3 regions of the Rhizobium etli CFN 42 genome follow, and region 1 is predicted to be linked to each of the others. Evidence: predicted binding sites of a transcription regulator. Region 1 holds the regulator's gene; each other region holds the start of a gene.
The links. Region 1 encodes LexA, which represses DNA repair genes until DNA is damaged. Its sites were predicted from a motif close to TGTTCNNNNTGTGTTCNG; they were not measured.

Region 1 (7,007 bases):
CGGCGTACAAACCGCGATTTCGGCAATGCCGGTCACGCCATTGGCATGTGTCTCCAGCGTGCCGCGATCGGCGGGGAAGGCATTGATGCGCTGACAGGTAAAGAGAAAGAAGTCGGGAGCGCGCAGATCGCCTGAAAAGGCCAGTTTGAAGCTGCCGACGCTTTCCGAACCGTCGGGCATCCGCAGCGGCCGGCTGAACTGCAACATCTCGCCGGCACTCGCTCCGTTGCCGACGAATCGCCGATGATCCAGGCCGGCATCCTCGGTGAGAAAGGCCAGCGCCGAAAGTCCCTCCTCGCCGCAGCGGAAGCGGAAGGCGCGATTGCGGGCGATGAAGACGTTGCCCTGGCGGGCCGCTGCCTCGCTCTCCTCGACGCTCGCCACACCAAGCGGCTCGATATACGTCTTGTCTGCGAAGAAGACGCAGGCATTCTCCGTTCCGAAGGGATGACGCGCATCGGCGGCGACGGTGAAGCCGAGTTTGCCGAGCCTTTCGCGCGCCAGCTCGATATCGACGACCGGAAGTACCACGTGATCCAGCGGATGCGGCTTAGCGGAATGTGCGATCATGATATCCCTCCTGACACGCCAAGAGATGTGCGACAGCACTCCCCTCAATGCAAGACGTGTGTGCCAATCCGGCCAATGAAAATAAGAATCTCGACGAGTTGGCGCGAAGTTTTACGGAAATTTAGCTACTTGCGGAACACATATGGAACAGATAGTGTCTGTTCTGGATTTGTTTCAATCACGGGGTCTGACGTCGATGCTCACGCGCAAACAACAGGAGCTTCTCCTTTTCATCCATGAGCGCATGAAAGAATCCGGCGTTCCTCCTTCTTTCGACGAAATGAAGGACGCCCTGGATCTAGCCTCGAAATCCGGAATCCACCGGCTGATCACGGCGCTGGAGGAACGCGGCTTCATTCGCCGCCTACCGAACCGCGCCCGGGCGCTCGAGGTGATCAAGCTTCCGGAGGCCTATAATCCCAGCCTTCAACCGCGTCGCGGTTTTTCGCCGAGCGTCATCGAGGGCAGCCTTGGCAAGCCCCAGCCGGTCGCCGCCCCCGCTGCGCCAAAGCCGGTCGCCGACAATGGCAACTCCATCTCCGTGCCGGTCATGGGACGTATCGCCGCCGGCGTTCCGATCTCGGCGATCCAGAACAACACGCACGACATCGTCGTTCCCGCAGATATGCTTGGCTCCGGTGAGCACTATGCGCTGGAGGTCAAGGGCGATTCGATGATCGACGCAGGCATCTTCGACGGCGACACCGTGATCATCCGCAACGGCAGCACCGCCAGTCCCGGCGATATCGTCGTTGCCCTCGTCGATGACGAGGAAGCAACGCTGAAGCGTTTCCGCCGCAAGGGTGCCTCGATCGCGCTCGAGGCCGCCAATCCGGCCTACGAGACCCGCATTTTCGGGCCCGACCGCGTCAAGGTGCAGGGTAAGCTCGTCGGCCTCATCCGCCGCTATCACTGACGCTGGACGGGCCGGAATCGATGAAACGGTCGTTGCGCCAATCATAGGCGCGATGGCGCTTCCATGGTCGCGACAAAGCATCGAAGGCGGTGGTGACCTCCAGGCCACTGTCGGCGAAACGCAATTCGAGCGAACCGGTCCTGCGCAGCGTCTCGCCGGTAAACAGCGCCGCACCCGAGCGGCAGCTGGCGAAGCGCAGGCGCACCGACGTCACGACGATATCGCCGGCATCGCAGGCCGGGCCGAGATAGGCGGCATTCTCGATGACGGTGACGACGTGACCATTTGCAAGCCTCGCTGTGCACCAGGCTTTCTTTACGCAGGAAAAACGCTCCGCCTCACCCTCCGCTGCGGCCGTCCGGATGGCGATCCTCGCTTCGTTCTGCTGCTCGCGGGAAAGCCTGAGGCGCCTGTCTTTTTCCTCCGGGACTGCAGGACCATCCAACATTTTCGGCGGATGGTGCGTCGGCAGAACCAGCGCTCTCTGCCACTGGCTGAAGATGAAGTCCGATGGCCTTTCACGGTTGGAGGCGAGCGCGGCCGTGGCGACGACTGCGACGAGAGCGCCATCTTCCGAAATCACCAGATGGGGTGGCCGGGATGCCGGTAGAACCAAGACGGTAACCGTCGAGACGGCGATAAGGGCGGTCCCCACGTGGCGCAGGCGCGTCCGCAGTAGGCTCATCAGCAGGAAACCTGCCACGGCCACCGAGAAGTACCAGCCGGGCAAACGACCGATGTCGATATTCCCGCCCCAGCCGGATATCGTCTTTGCCACCGCGATCACCAGATCGAGGCCGAATCCGACCACCTTCCAGGGTAAGGTATCCAGGCCGAAAGGCATGAGCAGCATCGCTAACAGCCCGGCCGGCATGACTATGAAGGAGATGATCGGCATGGTTGCGAGGTTTGCGGGGAGCCCATAGGCCGTCAGCCGATGAAAATGCTCGATCGAAAACAGCGCCGTCGAAAAGCCCCCGATGAGCGAGGTCAGGAAAACGCCGCCGAAGAAACGCACGACGGCAACAACTGGGCGCAGGGCCGGCATTTTCAGCAAGGCGTTTTGGCGAACGGGCCGGTCCTTCCACAGCTGATAAACCGATACCAGTGCCAAGGTCGCGGCAAAGGACATTTGAAAGCTCGGGCCCAGGACTTCGGAGGGCGAAATTGCGATGATAACAAGGGCGGAAAGAGCGACATTGCGCAGACTGATCGACGGCCGGTCGAAGAAGACGGCAACCAGCATGATGGCCATCATGATGAAGGCGCGTTCTGCCGAGACGGCGAAACCCGAGATTAGGAAATAGGCCGAGACGGCGATGAGCGCGCCGGCGGCGGCGAACTTCTTGGTCGGATGTGCCTGGGCGACGCCGGGAAAGAGGCTGAGCAGCATCCGGAAGCCGACGAAGAAGATGCCGGCCGACAGTGCCATGTTGAGACCTGATATAGCGATGATGTGGGCAAGGCCCGACTGACGCAGCGCCTCTGTCGTCTCATTTGAAATGGCGCGCCGCTCGTCCGTCACGAGAGCGGCGGCAAAAGCGCCCGTGTCGCCGGGCAGGATCGAGCGTATGCGATCGCCGATGCCGCTGCGTAGCCGATAGAGCCGTTCGAGCAGAGCATCGGAAGTCCATCTCGCCCCCGGCGGCTCCACCTGCGGATCGAGCTTCGTCGGCGCGCCGTAGAAGAAGCCGTTCGCACCAATGCCATCGAAATAGGCACCGAAGGAAAAATCGTTAAGCGCGGGCAGCGCCGGGCCCGCCGGCGGTGTCAGCCGTGCCCTGCCGGTGATGATGTCACCGATCTCGAAAGGCGCATCGGCGCCGCGGGCGATCACGGTTATACGCCTCGGCGGCCGCTTAACCTCCGGCTCCGCAGTGCCGGCGACGGCAAGAATATAGCGCCACCGCCCGCGGTCGTCGCCTTCACGCCGCTCGACGCGGCCGGTCACCGTCGTCGTCACCGATGAATCGAGTATGACAGTCGACGCCCGCCAACTCTCGAACTGCGAGCAGAGCATGCCGCTTACTACAAGCGCAAGCGCCAGAAGCGTTATCTGCAAAACCGGCCGGCCGCTGCAGGCGACGAGGACCGCAACCGTCAACGCCGACAGGCCGAGCAGCAATGGGCCGACCGGGATATCGGTCGCCGCCAGAAACCAAAGGGCCGAGCCGGCGCCGAGGAGAACCGGCGAGAACAAGAGCAGGCGGCCATAGTCCACCTCCTCGCTCAGCATTCGGGCGCCGGCACGCGATACTTGTAAGATGGCGGACGTTAGCCGGTGTCGCAAATGGACCGAGGACTGCGTCGTTACCAGCCGCTTCCCCGCTGCAGGCGCAAGAGAAGGCGCGGGATCGGCAAGGCCGACGCCCGCTTGCGGCCGCAATTCGGCTGTCGTTGTTTCCTGCATGCGCCGCCCAAGATCACCCCGCCATGCCCCAGAATGCAACCTTCGAGTAAATCCGGCAAGAATAATCGCTTGAAATATGAGGGAAAATCGCGAGCGGCAAAAGACCAGTCGAATCATCGGCTTCCGCTATGCGTGCGGCTCATCGCTGCAGTGCCTAAAAGGTGATGCCGCAATGCACAAAATGGCGTCACGGTAACTTGGCATTAGCCTCGCGATCATATAGCTATCGCAAAGGACGCTTAACCCCTATGGCGCTTTTGTGGCGCCACCGACATTTCGGAGGATCAGCATGACGGATCAAAGCGCAACAATAAAAATCGGTGACAAATCGGTCGACCTCGCCGTCAAAAGCGGCACGATCGGCCCGAGCGTCATCGATATCGGTGCTCTCTACAAGAACACCGCCTCCTTCACCTACGATCCGGGCTTCACTTCGACCGCATCCTGTGAATCGAAAATCACCTATATCGACGGCGACGAAGGTGTGCTGCTGCACCGCGGTTATCCGATCGAGCAGCTCGCCGAACATGGCGATTTCCTTGAGGTCTGCTACCTCCTGCTTTACGGCGAACTGCCGACGGCCGCGCAGAAGAAGGACTTCGACTATCGCGTCACGCATCACACCATGGTGCACGAGCAGATGAGCCGCTTCTTCACCGGCTTCCGCCGCGATGCGCATCCGATGGCTGTCATGTGTGGCTGTGTCGGCGCGCTGTCGGCCTTTTATCACGACTCCACAGACATCACCGATCCGCACCAGCGCATGGTCGCCAGCCTGCGCATGATCGCCAAGATGCCGACGCTGGCCGCCATGGCCTACAAGTATCATATCGGCCAGCCCTTCGTTTACCCGAAGAACGACCTCGACTACGCCTCGAACTTCCTGCGCATGTGCTTTGCCGTCCCCTGCGAGGAATATGTAGTCAATCCGGTGCTTGCCCGCGCCATGGACCGCATCTTCATCCTGCATGCCGATCACGAGCAGAACGCTTCGACCTCGACCGTGCGCCTCGCCGGTTCGTCGGGCGCCAATCCGTTCGCCTGCATCGCCGCCGGCATCGCCTGCCTCTGGGGCCCCGCCCATGGCGGCGCCAACGAAGCAGCGCTCAACATGCTGAACGAGATCGGCACGGTCGACCACATTCCGGAATATATCGCCCGCGCCAAGGACAAGAACGATCCGTTCCGCCTGATGGGCTTCGGTCACCGCGTCTATAAGAACTACGATCCGCGCGCCAAGATCATGCAGAAGACGACGCATGAAGTGCTCGGCGAACTCGGCATCAAGGACGATCCGCTGCTGGAAGTGGCGATGGAGCTGGAGCGCATCGCGCTCACCGACGAATATTTCATCGAGAAGAAGCTCTATCCGAATATCGACTTCTATTCCGGTATCACGCTGAAGGCGCTGGGCTTCCCCACGACCATGTTCACCGTGCTCTTCGCGCTTGCCCGCACCGTCGGCTGGATCGCCCAGTGGAACGAGATGATCGAGGATCCGGAACAGCGCATCGGCCGTCCGCGCCAGCTCTATGTCGGCGAACCCAAGCGCGACTACATCCCGGTTTCCAAGCGCTGATCGCTTCAGAGCTCAAAATAAACCCGGTCAGGAATGGCCGGGTTTTTTCTTTTTCAAAACGTCGAGAAGGATTTCGGCGGCATGTTCGCCAGGCGGCTTTTCCGTCTGCATGCGCTGCCAGATGAGCTCGTAGCCTTCCTTCATCGCCTTCAGCTGATAGGTGTCGGCCGACAGCCTCTCCATCCAACGTGCAAGGCTTGCGCCTCGAACGACATCGTTCAGATATTCCGGCACGACCGGGTAATCGGCGATCAGGTTCGGCAGCGCGCCGGTCCAGGTCTTGATGCCCGATGTTAGCATGCGCATGATCCAGTCGACCTTGTAGGCAGAGACGACGGGAACGTCGGCAAGCGCGAGTTCGAGAATAACGGTTCCGGACGCCGCCATGGCTGCATCGGCCTCGGCAAAGGCTTTCCATTTTGCTTGCGTGCCAACGACGATCTCCGGCTTTACCGCCCACCCCGCCGTCATTTCGCGGACAAGCGCTTGCCTGTGCGTCACCGTCGGCAGAATGAAGCGCATCGACCCGTTGCGGGCGACGAGTTCATTCGTGGCGACCTCGAAGTAAGGCAGAAGCTTCCGGATTTCGGAGGAGCGTGAGCCGGGAAGAAGCAGGATCGGGCCATTGCCTGGCTGCCTTCCCAGACGCAGGCGACGTGTCTCCAGCAGCGCGGGATCGGCGACCAGACGATGCCCGACATAGGTTGTCGCCGGCCCATTGAGGCGCTGCATGGCTGCCGGTTCGAAGGGCAGGACGGCAAGCACGTGATCGACGTAGCCGAGCATGCGCGTGGCGCGATATTCCTTCCAGGCCCAGACGCTCGGACAGACGTAATTGACGACCGGCAGATCGGGCAACGCGGTGCGCACACGCTTGGCGACGCGATGGGTGAAATCGGGACTGTCGATTATGACAAGGATATCCGGCTTTGCGGCGACGATCTCAGCCGTGGTTCGGCGGATAAGCCCAAACAGCCTTGGCAGCCGGCTCAGCACCTGGGTGATCCCCATGATGGACAGCTCGGAAAAATCGAACAGGGATTTCAATCCTTCCGCCTGCAGCCCCTCGCCGCCAACGCCGACAAGCTCCACCGGTCCGCTGTAAATCCGCTTCAGCGCCGCGATGAGATCGGCGCCGAGCAGATCGCCCGACACTTCCCCGGCGATGACGGCGATCTTCAGCGGCACCCCGTTCATTCGAGCCCCCATGCCGGCAGACCGCGGTCGATGCCGCAAACGAACAACCCAGCCTCGTCGGCGGCGCTGATGACTGCGGCCCGATCAAGCACCAGCGAGCGACCGGCTTCGATCGCGATGCCGGCAAGGCCGGCTTTCGCAGCGTTCAGGATTGTGGCAACGCCGATCGCCGGCAGGTCGGCGCGAATGTCCTGTTGCGGCTTGCAGAGCTTGACGAGCACGCCGCGGCGGCGCGGCGAGATTCGTCCGGCAGCCCTGAGCCCGGCGACACGGTCCAGCATCTCATCTGTGCCCTCAAGTCCTTCCAGCGCGACGACGCGCCCGCCGATGCTGAC
Region 2 (7,007 bases), 930 kb from region 1:
AAGCGGATCGATATAGGGAATGCGCCGGCTTTTTTCCGTCAGGGATTTGAGTTTTGCCTCAAGCGCCAGACGATTTACCTCGTCCTCGCATTCCTCGATCTGCCGCTTCAGGGCTTCGATTTCTTCGCGGCGTGGGCGGCCGAGCGCAACGCGGCGCATCATTGCCAGCTTCGTTGTGCGGCCGACGGCAATATTGGAGGGCGACCCTGATACGGAATAGCCGGCCCGGAACGGAGTTTCCTCCTCGGTTTCGGCTAGACGCCGCTTGGCGAGGTCTGGCAATTCGAGGTCGTCAAGGAACACATCGAGGAATTCCTCCCGCGTCAGTACGAAGCGGAAGCCGTCCTCACCGTCGCCTTCGCCTGCATCTTTTGGTTTTCCACCCTTCCCGCCCGGCGGCCGCGGAATGATGTCTCCTTCGACGAAGGCCCGGTTCCCGGGCAGGATGTGATCGGCGATGCCGCCTTCACCCCGTCGAAAACTCGGTTCGGCCATCCCATCGATCGGCAGGCTGATCTCCCCGCCGTCGAGCACATCTCGAATGTTTCGATTTTGCAGAGAGCGTTTGACCGCCTGCTGCACGGCTCCTTTCATGCGTCGAAGGAACCGCTGACGATTTTCCAGACTTTTACCGCGCGGATTTAGCCGCCGGTCGACAATGTGCATAATGGCTCCGCATTAACTTGCCTGTTTGACGCGCATGTACCATTCGACAAGGCGCCGAACCTGCCGCTCGGTGTAACCTCGCGCGGCCATGCGCGAGACGAATTCACTGTGCTTCTTCTCGGTTTCCGAATCCTTCTTCGATCCGAACGAAATGACCGGCAAAAGATCCTCAACCTGCGAGAACATACGTTTCTCGATGACTTCCCGGATTTTCTCGTAGCTCGTCCATGACGGATTTTTTCCGCCGTTTGCGGCACGCGATCTCAACGAGAACTTGACGATCTCGTTGCGAAAATCCTTTGGATTGGCGATTCCCGCCGGCTTTTCGATTTTCGTCAACTCCTGATTGAGGAGTTCGCGGTCGAGAAGCTGACCAGTATCGGGATCCTTGAAGTCCACATCTTCGATCCAGGCATCGGCATAGTCTACATAGCGATCGAACAGATTCTGTCCGTAGTCCGCATAGGATTCAAGATAGGCCTTCTGAATTTCATTGCCAATGAACTCTGCGTAGCGTGGCGCAAGATCGGCCTTGATGAATTCCAGATAACGCTTCTCCACATCGTCGGGAAATTGCTCGCGACGGATCGCCTGTTCCAGAACATACATCAGATGGACGGGATCGGCGCCGATATCGGTGGTGTCGTGATTGAAGGTGGAGGCGAGCACTTTGAAGGCGAAGCGCGTCGATATCCCATCCATGCCTTCGTCGATCCCGGCTGCATCCCGGTATTCCTGAACGCTGCGGGCGCGCGGATCGCTTTCCTTCAGGCTTTCGCCGTCATAGGTGCGCATCTTCGAGAAGAAGGTCGAGTTCTCATGCTTGCGCAGGCGCGAAAGGACGGAAAAACGCGCCAGCATTTCAAGCGTTGCCGGTGCGCATGGTGCGTCCACGAGTTCCGATCCCTCGATCAGCTTTTCGTAGATCCTCTGTTCCTCCGTCACCCGAAGGCAATAGGGCACCTTGATCACGCAGATACGGTCGATGAAGGCCTCGTTGTTTTTGTTGGCCTTAAAGGTCTGCCACTCCGCCTCGTTCGAATGCGCAAGGACGATGCCGGAGAAAGGTATGGCGCCGATATTTTCGGAACCGATATAGTTGCCCTCCTGCGTTGCCGTCAGCAACGGATGCAGCATCTTGATCGGCGCCTTGAACATCTCGACGAATTCGAGAATGCCCTGGTTGGCGCGATTGAGCCCGCCGGAATAGCTGTAGGCATCGGGATCGTTCTGGGAGTAGGTTTCCAGCTTGCGGATGTCGACCTTGCCGACCAGCGAGGAGATGTCCTGATTATTCTCATCGCCAGGCTCGGTCTTGGCAATTGCGATCTGGCGCAATCGCGAAGGTTGTATTCTGACGACGCGGAATCGGGAGATATCGCCTCCAAAATCGTCGAGTCGCTTCAAGCACCACGGGCTCATCAATCCGTGCAGACGCCGCAACGGAATTCCGTACTGCTCCTGCAGCAGCGAGCCCATCGTCTCCGGATCGAAGAGGTTGAGCGGGCTTTCGAACACGGGGCTGATCTCGTCACCCGCCTTCAGAACGTAGATCGGATGAACCTCCATCAACTGCTTCAGCCGCTCCGCCAGCGACGACTTTCCGCCGCCTACCGGACCGAGCAGATAAAGAATCTGCTTGCGCTCCTCGAGCCCCTGCGCCGCATGCCGAAAGAACGAGACGATGCGTTCGATTGTCTCTTCCATGCCGTGAAAGCCCGCAAAGGCGGGATAAACCCGGATGGTCCTGTTCATGAAGATTCTGCCCAGGCGCGCGTCCTTGGCGGTGTCCACCATCTGCGGTTCGCCTATCGCAGCGAGCAGACGCTCGGTCGCGTTGGCATAGGCGATCGGCTCGGTTTTGCAGAGATCGAGATATTCCGAAACCGACATGTCGGTTTCGCGGCGCGCTTCATAACTGCGTGTGAACGCATCGAATACGGATTCACTCAGCATGGGACCTCCATTAAGGTTATGCCGTAGGCTCTAAGCCGTATAACCATCGAGATGGCCACGGCGTTCCTAAGAATCAATAGTTTCGTAGGTATATTCGACGCTGACCGGCCGTTTGTGGCAATGCACAAAATTGTGCATGCACCGGTATTTTTTTTACTCTGCGAAACTGTTTCTCATTGTAGTTGAGAGAAGGGGCATTGCGATATCAGCACATTTAGCGACGTGACATGAATGTCAAAAAGGTGTGCAATGGCGCCCGTGATTCGAGCCGTGGAAATCGGCGATTGGCCGCCGGTGAGAGCAAGCCGGCCTCAGAGCGGGGCAGCCATCGCGGTCCCGCAGGATGGAACCGGGCGAACGTCACCATCCGCCCGGTATAATTCGATCATACGCTTCCGGCGCTTTTACCGGTTGAACGCCTTCTCCAGCGCAGCCACATCGATCTTGACCATGCCGAGCATGACTTCGGTGACGCGCCTTGCCCGCTCGCGATCTTCGTCGGCGATCATCTCGGATAGAGCGCGTGGCACGATCTGCCAGGAAAGCCCCCAGCGGTCCTTCAGCCAGCCGCAGGCCTCCGGCGTGCCGCCATTGGCGAGGAAAGCATCCCATATCCGGTCGATCTCCGCCTGACTTTCCAGAAGGATCGCGATCGAAAAGGAATGATTGAAGTTGTCAAGCGGACCGGCCTTCATCGCCAGGAAGGCCTGGTCGCCAAGCGTGAACTCAATCAACTCGACGCTGCCGGGAGGGCCGCTCGGCGTTTCCGCCGGAAGTATGGTGGTGCGGCCGATCCTGGAATCGGGAATGATCGACACGTAGAATTCGACGGCTTCGCGCGCCTGCTCCGCGAACCAGAGATTTGAAATGACCCTCGGCATGGACAGCCTCCTTCTTGACGAGTATCCGGACTTCTGTCCGATGCTTCGAGGACGTCTGGGCGGCGTCCGTTCCGACAGGCTGTAATCGGATTTTTTTTGGCGCACCCGCACGACGATCGCAGCCGCACCCGCGATGGCCTCGCCGCCCGGCACCCCTGCAATAGCGGTGATTCGGGAATGAAAGCAGAACATCTTTTCTGGTCTTTCCTTCCCGAATCACTACATTACGCGCCATGAGCAATAGTTTCGACGATATTCCCTTCTTCGACGAAGAGCCGGGCGAAGTGGCGCGCAAGCCGCAGCCGCCCGTCGCAGCAGCCGGAAGACCCGGCGCTGGCGGCGGCATCGCCGCCCGCGCCATGGCGGCGCGCGACGGCGGCAAGCGGCCGGATTATCTCGCGGGGCTCAATCCCGAGCAGACCGAAGCAGTCGAAACACTTGAAGGTCCTGTCCTCGTGCTCGCAGGCGCCGGCACCGGAAAGACACGCGTACTGACGACACGCATCGCCCATATCCTCAATACCGGCCGCGCCTTTCCTTCGCAGATCCTCGCCGTCACCTTTACCAACAAGGCCGCGCGCGAGATGAAGGAGCGCATCGCCCTGCTCGTCGGCGGCGCCGTCGAAGGCATGCCCTGGCTCGGCACCTTCCATTCGATCGGCGTCAAACTGCTGCGCCGCCATGCCGAGCTCGTCGGCCTCAGTTCCGATTTCACCATCCTCGACACCGATGACGTCGTCCGCCTGATCAAGCAGCTGATCCAGGCCGAAGGCCTCGACGACAAACGCTGGCCGGCCAAGCAGTTCGCCGGGATGATCGACACCTGGAAAAACAAGGGCCTCGGCCCGGCGGATATTCCCGAAGGCGACGCCCGAGCCTTTGCCAATGGCCGCGGCCGCGATCTCTATTTCGCCTATCAGGCGCGCCTGTCGACGCTCAATGCCTGTGATTTCGGCGACCTGCTGATGCATCCGATCGCGATCTTCCGCAAGAATCCGGATCTCCTGAAGGAATATCACGGCCGCTTCCGTTATATCCTCGTCGACGAATATCAGGATACCAACACGGCCCAATATATGTGGCTGAGGCTGCTGGCCCAGCGCAGCAAGGGCGAGCCGCAGAATGTCTGCTGCGTCGGCGACGACGACCAGTCGATCTATGGCTGGCGCGGTGCCGAGGTCGACAATATTCTTCGCTTCGAGAAGGATTTCCCTGGCGCCAAGGTGATCAAGCTCGAGCGCAATTACCGCTCGACCGAACATATCCTCGGCGCCGCCGCTCATCTGATCGCCCATAACGAAGGCCGCTTGGGCAAAACGTTGTTCACCGATCGCACCGACCCGGATGACGTCAAGGTGCAGGTTCACGCCTCCTGGGATTCGGAGGAGGAAGCCCGCGCCATCGGCGAGGAAATCGAGCAACTCCAGCGGGGCAAGCATCTGCTGAACGACATGGCGATCCTCGTACGCGCCTCCTTCCAGATGCGCGAATTCGAAGATCGCTTCGTCACCCTTGGCCTCAACTACCGCGTCATCGGCGGCCCGCGCTTCTACGAGCGCCTCGAAATCCGCGATGCCATGGCCTATTTCCGGCTCATCGCACAACCGGCGGACGACCTCGCCTTCGAACGCATCATCAACACGCCGAAGCGCGGCCTCGGCGATACCACGGTGCGTGCGCTGCATGACTATGCCCGCGCCCGCGACATCCCCATGCTGGCGGCGGCCGCCGACATCATCGAAACGGACGAGCTGAAGCCGAAGGCGCGCAAAGCCCTCTTCGACGTGATTCAATCTTTCCGCCGGTGGCAGGAACTGCTTGAAAACACACCGCATACGGAACTTGCCGAACAGATCCTCGAAGAGTCCGGCTATACCGACATGTGGAAGAACGACAAGAGCGCCGAAGCGCCCGGCCGCCTCGAAAACCTGAAGGAACTGATCCGCTCGATGGAGAGCTTCGAGTCGATGCGCGGCTTCCTCGAGCACGTCTCCCTGGTCATGGATGCAGAGACCAACGAGAACCTCGACGCCGTTTCGATCATGACGCTGCATTCGGCCAAGGGCCTGGAATTTGATACCGTCTTCCTGCCCGGCTGGGAGGAAGGCCTGTTCCCGCACCAGCGTTCACTCGATGAAAGCGGCCGCGCCGGCCTGGAAGAAGAACGACGACTGGCTTATGTCGGCATCACCCGCGCCAAGCGCCGCTGCCACATCTGGTTCGTCTCCAACCGCCGCATCCACGGCCTCTGGCAATCGACGCTGCCCTCGCGTTTCCTTGACGAGCTGCCGGAAACCCATGTCGAGGTCGCCGAGATGGAGCAGAGCTACGGCGGTTACGGCCGCGGCGGCTACGGCCAGTCCCGCTTCGACAAGGCCGAACCCTTTGCCAACTCCTATTCCACGCCCGGTTGGAAACGCGCCCAGGCCAACAAGACCGACGCCACGCGCGACAACTGGGGCACCCGCTCCGGCCACGCCGTCGAACGCATCGGCTATGGCGAAAGCGGCCCGAAGGGACGCACGATCGACGGCGAGCTGGTGGCGAAGTCGACCTCGTCGCAGCCGTCGCGCTTCACCCTCGGCGATCGCGTATTCCACATGAAATTCGGCAATGGCAACATTACCGGCATCGAAGGCAACAAGCTGACGATCGACTTCGACCGTGCGGGGCAGAAGCGGGTGCTGGACGGTTTCGTCGAGCGCGTCTGACCGCGCGACGACACCGCGCGAACAGTCACCCAAACATCCGCATGCTGCTGAGCCCGAGGATGTCGTTCAGCAGGGCGATCCCCATTCCGATGGCAACGATCGACAAGCCGATCAGGAACAGCCGGCGCGCCCGGTCGTATTTGACAGCGAGCAGCGAATCTCGCGCCAAAAGATCGGCAAACACCTTCACCTGAATGGCGATGCCGACGGTCAGGAATGACATCGGCAGCAGATCGACGCGGCTCCAGTCATTCGGGTTGGAAACCCACAGACTGATGAAGTTGAGCGAGAAACCAAGGATGATTCCGGTTGCCGTTAACGATCCGTTGCGGAAGGTTGCATCGATCTTTTCATCTGTCTGGGCTTCGGACATGGTCTCCGTCTCGGCTTGCTGCTCGGGCAAGAAAGGCAGAAATCGGGGCGGCCGGCAAGGCCGCCCGGCAAGGCCGGCCTCTTTGCCAGACGCAACCGGCACCTATCGCATTGGTTGAATTAACGAATTCTTTTCCGGCGACTGCTAGCAACAGTGACAGAATTAACGCTTGCATGCGGGCTCCGGGGAATTCACTAGTTGATGCATTCGGTGCACTTGGCATTTGCATTGCCATAACGCGAAGGGATTGGCCTTGATGAAAGCGCTCCTGCTCGTCGATATCCAGAACGGCTTCTGTCCGGGAGGAAACCTGCCGGTGCCGGACGGCGACAAGGTCGTTCCCGTCGCAAACAGGCTGATCGACAGCGGCAAATACGATCTGATCGTCGCCTCCCAGGACTGGCATCCGCCGGGCCACGG
Region 3 (7,007 bases), 1.0 Mb from region 1:
AGGCGCGGGCAAGGGCGGCGAAATCTGGGTTGGTTAGATCAGTGCTGCTGACGCGGCCGGGATATTCGCGCTCCTGATGCATGCGGATCGTGCCGTACATGCCATTGTTGACAACGATTGCGATGATGGGCAGGCCGTAGCGGATGGCGGTGGCGAATTCCTGGCCATGCATCAGGAAACAGCCGTCACCGGCAAAGCAGATGACCTCGCGCTCGGGAAAGAGCCGCTTGGCGGCCACCGCCGCCGGCAGGCCGTAGCCCATCGAGCCGGAGGTGGGGGCGGCCTGGGTGTTGAAGCGGCGGAAACGATGGAAGCGGTGCAGCCATGTGGCGTAATTGCCGGCGCCATTGGTGAAGATCGTCTCCGGCCCGGTATTGGCCTCCAGCCATTCCATGAGGGGGCCCATGTGAACGGCGCCCGGTCCCGTTGCCGGCGGCTTCGACCAGGAAAGATAGGCCTGGTGCATGCGCTGTGTGCGCTCCGTCCAGTGCGGCTCGGCCGGGGCTTCGAGATCGGCGAGTGCGGCGACGAAATCGGAAGGAGCGGCGCAGATGGCGAGGTCCGGGCGGTAGACGCGTCCCAGTTCGGAAGGATCGGGATAGACATGCACCAGCGATTGCTGGGGGTAGGGGATATCGATCAGCGTATAGGACGAGGACGGCATTTCCGACATGCGGCCGCCCAGAAGGATCAGCAGGTCGCTTTCCTTTATTTCCTTGGCGAGGACAGGATTGATGCCGATGCCGACATCGCCGGCGTAACAGGGATGGAGATGATCGAAGAGCATCTGCCTGCGGAAGGAGCAACCGACCGGCAATCGGAAACGCTCGGCGAAGCCTGCAAAATCGGCGACAGCATCGGCGTCCCAGCGCGTGCCGCCGAGGATTACCATCGGCCGCTCGGCCTTCAGCAATCTTATATAGAAATCGTCGACCTGGCTGCGGCCGGGATGCGCCTCGACGCTCGTGTAACGCTTGGCGCGGGGCGCTTCGACTTCGTCGCGCAGCATATCTTCCGGCAGCGTCAGCACCACGGGGCCGGGGCGGCCGGAGGTTGCGATCGCAAAGGCCCGGGTGACGAATTCGGGAATGCGGGCGGCATCGTCGATCTCGCCCACCCATTTGGCGAATTCGGTGAAGGCGCGGCGGAATTCGACCTCCTGGAAGGCCTCGCGCTCGCGGGCTTCGCGTTGCACCTGACCGATGAAGAGGATCATCGGGATCGAGTCCTGTCTTGATATATGCAGGCCGGCTGAAGCATTGGTGGCGCCGGGGCCGCGGGTCACCATGCAGATGCCTGGCTCGCCGGTCAGTCTGCCCCAGCAATCCGCCATCATCGCCGCTCCGCCCTCCTGACGGCAGACGAGGACGTCGATGTCGCTATCGCGCAGGGCGTCGAGGACCGCAAGAAAGCTCTCGCCTGGCACGCAGGAGAGGCGCTTGACGCCATTGGCCTTCAGCGCCTCGACGATCAGTTCCCCACCGGTCTTCTTCATGACGATGCCTCCCTCTCGCGCTCGGCGAGCTCCGCCAGAATTTCTTCCCTGTGTTCGTCGAGACGCGGGCTCGGCCTGACGTAATGCAGCGGCGTCTCGGACAGCACCACAGGCGTCCTGACCCCTGGGATGAGCGTGCCTGCGGCATCCGCAAGGTCGATGCGCAGACCGCGGGCGCGCACCTGCGGATCGGCGAACATTTCCTCGATCGTATTGATCGCGCCGGCAGGGACTCCGCTCTCTTCGCAGGCCTTCAAAAGGTCCGCTTTCTGCCATTTCAGCGTCTCGGTCGAAACGAGCCGGCGCAGTTCGGCCCGATTGCCGACCCGGGCCTTGTTGGTGGTGAAACGTTCGTCGCCGGCGACGGTGTCAAGACCGAGGATGTCGCAGAGGCGAGCGAACTGGCCGTCATTGCCGACGGCAAGAATGAGGTAGCCGTCGGCCGCCGGCACGACCTCATAGGGCGAGATATTCGGATGGGCATTGCCGAGCCGGGTTGGTGCAGCGCCGGAGACGAGGTAGTTCATGTTCTGATTGGCGAGGACGGCCGATTGCACATCGAGCAGCGCCATGTCGACCAGCTGGCCTTCGCCTGTTTTCAAAGCATGGATCAGGGCCGCCTCGATGGCCGAGACGGCATAGATGCCGGTGAAGATATCGGCGATCGCCACGCCTGCCTTCATCGGCTGGCCGTCCGGCTCGCCGGTTATCGACATGAAGCCAGACATGCCCTGGACGATGTAATCGTAGCCGGCGAGGCTGGCATAGGGGCCGGTCTGGCCGAAGCCGGTGATCGAGCAATAGACGAGCTTCGGGTTCAGTTTGCGCAGGCTGTCGTAATCGAGCCCGTATTTGACGAGCCCGCCGAGCTTGAAGTTCTCGATCACCACGTCAGCAGTGGATACCAGGCGGCGGACCAGATCCTGGCCTTCCGGGCTTTTCAGATCGACGGCAATGGAGCGTTTGCCGCGATTGGCGGCGTGGTAATAGGCGGCCGAGAGGTTTTCGCCGTCGGCACCTTCGACGAAGGGCGGGCCCCATTGGCGCGTATCGTCGCCGCCGTCGGGATTTTCGACCTTGATGACATCGGCACCGAGATCGGCGAGCATCTGTCCCGCCCAGGGGCCGGCCAGCACGCGGGCGAGCTCGATCACCCGGATGCCGGCAAGAGGCGGTTTTTTCGTCAGGCTCTCGGTCATGGTCCTCCCGGGCAATCTACGGCGCCAGCGTCACCTCAGATGTATCGGATACGGGTTTGGAAGCAAAGCGGCGCTCGCGCCAAAGGATGTAGATCCCGGAGGCGATGATGATCATGATGCCGAGCCATTTGATCGCATCCGGAAAATCGCCGAAAACAAGCCAGGCGAAGATCGTCGCCGAGACGATTTCGAAATATTGCAGCGGCGCCAGCGTCGAAGCCGGTGCGGCGCGATAGGCGTAGACGCCGAAGATGCCCGCTATCGCGGCCATGGCACCGACGCCGGCGACATAGAACCAGGCGCTGCCTGCGGGCATGACGGGATCGAAGATATCGGAGCCGCTGCCATCACCGGCAAAAAGCAGGACGGCGCAGAAGATCAGGCCCCAGATGCCCATTTGAAACTGCATTGCCCAGGGATCTTCCTTGTGCGACAGGACGCGGGTCATCAGCACGAAAATGGCGATGCAGAGCGCGGTGAGGACGGGCAGGAGCGCGACGTAGCCGACTTCGTTGAAACTCGGCTGGATGATCAGCAACGCTCCGAAGAAGCCGACGCCGCAGGCGGTGTAGCGCCGCCAGCCGATCGTCTCCTTCAGAAAAATGCCGCCGAGGATCGTCACGATGATCGGCTCGACGAAGAAGATCGCGATCGCGTCGGCGACCACCATGTATTTCAGCGTGGTGACGAAGGAAATCATCGAGATAGTGATGATCAGGCCGCGGATGGCATGGAACAGGCTCTGGCGCCAGGAGAAATCGGCAAAGCTGCGCCGCCATAACACAATCGGCAGCATACAGAGCGCTTGCACGACGAAGCGGCCGGCGGTGACCTCGGCGGAGGGCACGGTGACGACGGCAAGCTTGGCGAAGATGTCGATGAGCGGCGAGAACATCACCGAAAGGAACATCAGCGCAAGCCCCATCGTCACGTCGGAGGGGGATGAAACGGACCGGGTGGAGGCGCTGCTCATGGTGGGATTCTCGTCATCCGGGGATTTGGGCCGTTCAGCGCTTGCCGACCGCGCCGTCACACCAGTCCGCGAAGGCGGCAATGGCCGCCTCTGCGCGGGTCTCATTCAGCGTTTCGTGCCGCATGTCCTGATATATCTCAGTGCTGATACGGGAGAAACCCTGGCGTTTCAAATGGTTTGACAGCCAGAGCACGGCTTTTCCACGCTCGGTCGCCGGATCTTGCGCGCCGCCGACCAGATGGATCGGCAGGTCGCGCCGCAGCCGGTCGAGATGGACCTTTTGCAGTGCGCGAAAGGTCAGTTCGAAGACATCGAGCCAGAGTGAAACCGAGGCGTCGAAGCCGCAAAGAGGGTCGGCGACATATCTGTCGACTTCGCCGGGCATATGCGACAGCCAGTCGAACTCCGTGCGGCGGTTGGAAATGGACCGGCCCCAGGCGGCGAAAGTGAGTTTCGGCAGGAGGCCGCTCGGCACGTCCGATCCTTTCAGCATGCGTTCGGCGAAAAGGATCGCCTGGGCGGCGCGGCCGGCAAGACCGACGGCGAAATTAGAATTCCAGACGGCGACTGCGTCGAAGTCGGCCGGAGCGGTGACGGCGGCGTTGAGCGCGATGAGACCGCCCATCGAATGGCCGAAGAGGATGACCTTCAGGTCGGGATGGCGCGAGGCCGCGTGAGCGCGCATGGCAACGATGTCGCCGATCACCCGTTCGACGCCATCGCGCTGCGCGAAGCGGCCGATCGGGGCGTCGGGCGCCGTCGTCTCACCATGGCCTCGGTGATCATGGGCATAGACGTGATAGCCGCGCGCCGCCATCGTCTCGGCAAAGCGGCGATACCGTTTCGAGTGCTCCGCCAGGCCATGCGATATCAACAGAATCCCGCAGGCGGGGCCGGTCGCCTCGGCGTGGTGATAGGCCAGCGATGCTCCGGCCACAAAGAGCCATTGCGTTTCGGAATACATTCGGATCCTCCCAGCCGCAGCAGAGCAGATCGCTACCGCATAATTTCTTAAAGCGAAATCGAATTGAGATCATGCTTCAACTCAAAGTGATAGACCGTCCTTGCGTGGCCTTAAAGGGTTTGATGCAATCAATAACAAAATACAGGATTGTTGCGATTCAGGGTTGCTGCTGTTTACGCTTTGTGCTTTTCTGTTCCTGCATTGTTCTTACATGGGGGTTGAAATGAGCAGCATGCAGTTGCGTACCTTGACGTTTGCCGTATCGATGGCCCTTGCTGGCGCCGCCATGGCCCAGGAGGCCGACGGACGCACCCGTTTCATTCTTGCGGCGAGCTGGCAGCCCGCCTTTTGCCAGACGAACCAGAAGAAGGCTGAATGCGCAAGCCAGACCGGGGAACGCCATGACGCCACGAATTTCTCGCTGCACGGCCTCTGGCCGATGCGCCAAGATTATTGCGGCGTGAGCGACGACCAGAAGGCTGCCGACAAGGACGGCAAATGGGATACATTGCCGGCGGTCGCGCTATCGGCCGAGACGCAGGCGTCGCTTGCAAAGGCGATGCCCGGCACGCAGTCCGGCCTCGAGCGGCACGAATGGACAAAGCATGGCACCTGCACGAAAATGAGCGCGGAAGACTATTTCGCCGTCGGCGTCCATCTCGTGGGTGCGCTGAACGCATCGGCTGTGCGCGACCTCTTCGCCGCCAATATCGGCAAGACGGTCAAGTCCGATGCGATCAAGGCGGCTTTCGACAAAAGCTTCGGACCGGGCGCGGGCGAGCGCGTCAAAATGAGCTGCCGGCGAGCCGGCAATGTCAGGGTGATCAGCGAGTTGACGATCGGCCTGTCTGCCGATGCGGGAGCGGCATCGGCAAAAAGCGCGGGCCTTGGCGATCTGATCCAGGGGGCGGGAAAAACCTCGTTCGGCTGTGACGAGGGCGTTGTCGATGCGGCGGGCTTCTGACCGGAATCCGGCGTAAACCGGGTTTCGGCGTTGCCCACAGGCGCTGTTTCGCCTACATAGCGGCACGAAACGAAGTTTCCCGCCCGGAGCAGCGCAGCATGGCACGTCAATTCATCTATCACATGTCCGGCCTCAACAAGGCCTATGGCAACAAGAAGATCCTGGAGAACATCCACCTTTCCTTCTACCCGGATGCCAAGATCGGCATCCTCGGACCGAACGGCGCCGGTAAATCCACTGTGCTGCGCATCATCGCCGGCCAGGACAAGGAGTATACCGGCGAAGCCTGGCTGGCCGAGGGGGCCACGGTCGGCTATCTCGAGCAGGAGCCGAAACTCGACCCCACCAAAACGGTTTTCGAGAACGTCATGGAAGGTGTTGCCGCGAAGACGGCGATCGTCGATCGTTACAACGAATTGATGATGAACTATTCCGACGAGACCGCGGAGGAGGGGGCGAAGCTCCAGGATATCATCGACAGCCAGAACCTCTGGGATCTGGAAAGCCAGGTCGAGATGGCGATGGAAGCCCTGCGCTGCCCGCCGCGCGATGCCGAGGTCACCAGCCTTTCCGGTGGTGAGCGCCGCCGCATCGCACTCTGCCGCCTGCTGCTCTCGCAGCCCGATCTGCTGCTGCTCGACGAGCCGACCAACCATCTGGATGCCGAAACCATCGCCTGGCTCGAAAAGCATCTGCGCGACTATCCCGGCGCCGTGATGATGATTACTCACGACCGCTACTTCCTGGACAACGTCACCGGCTGGATCCTCGAACTCGATCGCGGCCGCGGCATCCCTTACGAAGGCAACTACTCCGCCTATCTGCAGGCCAAGGCCAAGCGCATGTTGCAGGAAAACCGCGAAGAGGCATCACGCCAGAAGGCGATCAGCCGCGAGCAGGAATGGATTGCTTCCAGCCCGAAGGCTCGCCAGGCCAAGTCGAAGGCGCGTATCAAATCCTACGAGCAGTTGGTGGAGGCGGCCGAGAAGCAGCGTCCCGGCGACGCGCAGATCATCATCCCGGTGAGCGAACGGCTCGGCCAGGTAGTCATCGAGTTGGAAGGCATCACCAAAGGCTTCGAGGGCCGCACGCTGATCAACGACCTGTCGATCAAGCTGCCGCCGGGCGGCATCGTCGGCATCATCGGTCCGAACGGCGCCGGCAAGACGACCCTGTTCAAGATGATCACCGGCCAGGAAAAGCCGGATAGCGGCTCGATCCGCATCGGCGAGACCGTGCATCTCGGTTATGTCGACCAGAGCCGCGACGCGCTGGCCGCCGACAAGACGGTCTGGGAGGAAATCTCCGGCGGCGCCGAAATCATCAAGCTCGGCAAGTTCGACATGAACTCGCGTGCCTATTGCGGCGCCTTCAACTTTAAGGGCGGCGACCAGCAGCAGAAGGTCGGCAAT

Region 2: RHE_RS14420 (ATP-dependent helicase) is a predicted target of LexA. The motif match lies at 3,677-3,694, and genes of this name have one in related genera.
Region 3: RHE_RS14695 (ribonuclease T2 family protein) is a predicted target of LexA. The motif match lies at 4,823-4,840, and genes of this name have one in related genera.

Annotation. Positions count from the first base shown of each region.
Region 1 covers NC_007761.1:2,006,465-2,013,471, reverse strand. Annotated here, with positions in the region: gene RHE_RS09850 (VOC family protein) at 1-570, opposite strand, end outside; gene lexA (transcriptional repressor LexA) at 767-1,486, shown strand; gene RHE_RS09840 (ComEC/Rec2 family competence protein) at 1,467-3,896, opposite strand; gene gltA (citrate synthase) at 4,186-5,475, shown strand; gene lpxB (lipid-A-disaccharide synthase) at 5,503-6,672, opposite strand; gene RHE_RS09825 (LpxI family protein) at 6,669-7,007, opposite strand, start outside.
Region 2 covers NC_007761.1:2,936,349-2,943,355, forward strand. Annotated here, with positions in the region: gene RHE_RS14405 (YeaH/YhbH family protein) at 1-666, opposite strand, end outside; gene RHE_RS14410 (PrkA family serine protein kinase) at 679-2,622, opposite strand; gene RHE_RS14415 (VOC family protein) at 3,027-3,503, opposite strand; gene RHE_RS14420 (ATP-dependent helicase) at 3,737-6,214, shown strand; gene RHE_RS14425 (hypothetical protein) at 6,240-6,587, opposite strand; gene pncA (bifunctional nicotinamidase/pyrazinamidase) at 6,844-7,007, shown strand, end outside.
Region 3 covers NC_007761.1:3,002,942-3,009,948, reverse strand. Annotated here, with positions in the region: gene RHE_RS14715 (thiamine pyrophosphate-binding protein) at 1-1,495, opposite strand, end outside; gene RHE_RS14710 (CaiB/BaiF CoA transferase family protein) at 1,492-2,694, opposite strand; gene RHE_RS14705 (DMT family transporter) at 2,711-3,667, opposite strand; gene RHE_RS14700 (alpha/beta fold hydrolase) at 3,702-4,631, opposite strand; gene RHE_RS14695 (ribonuclease T2 family protein) at 4,855-5,595, shown strand; gene ettA (energy-dependent translational throttle protein EttA) at 5,694-7,007, shown strand, end outside.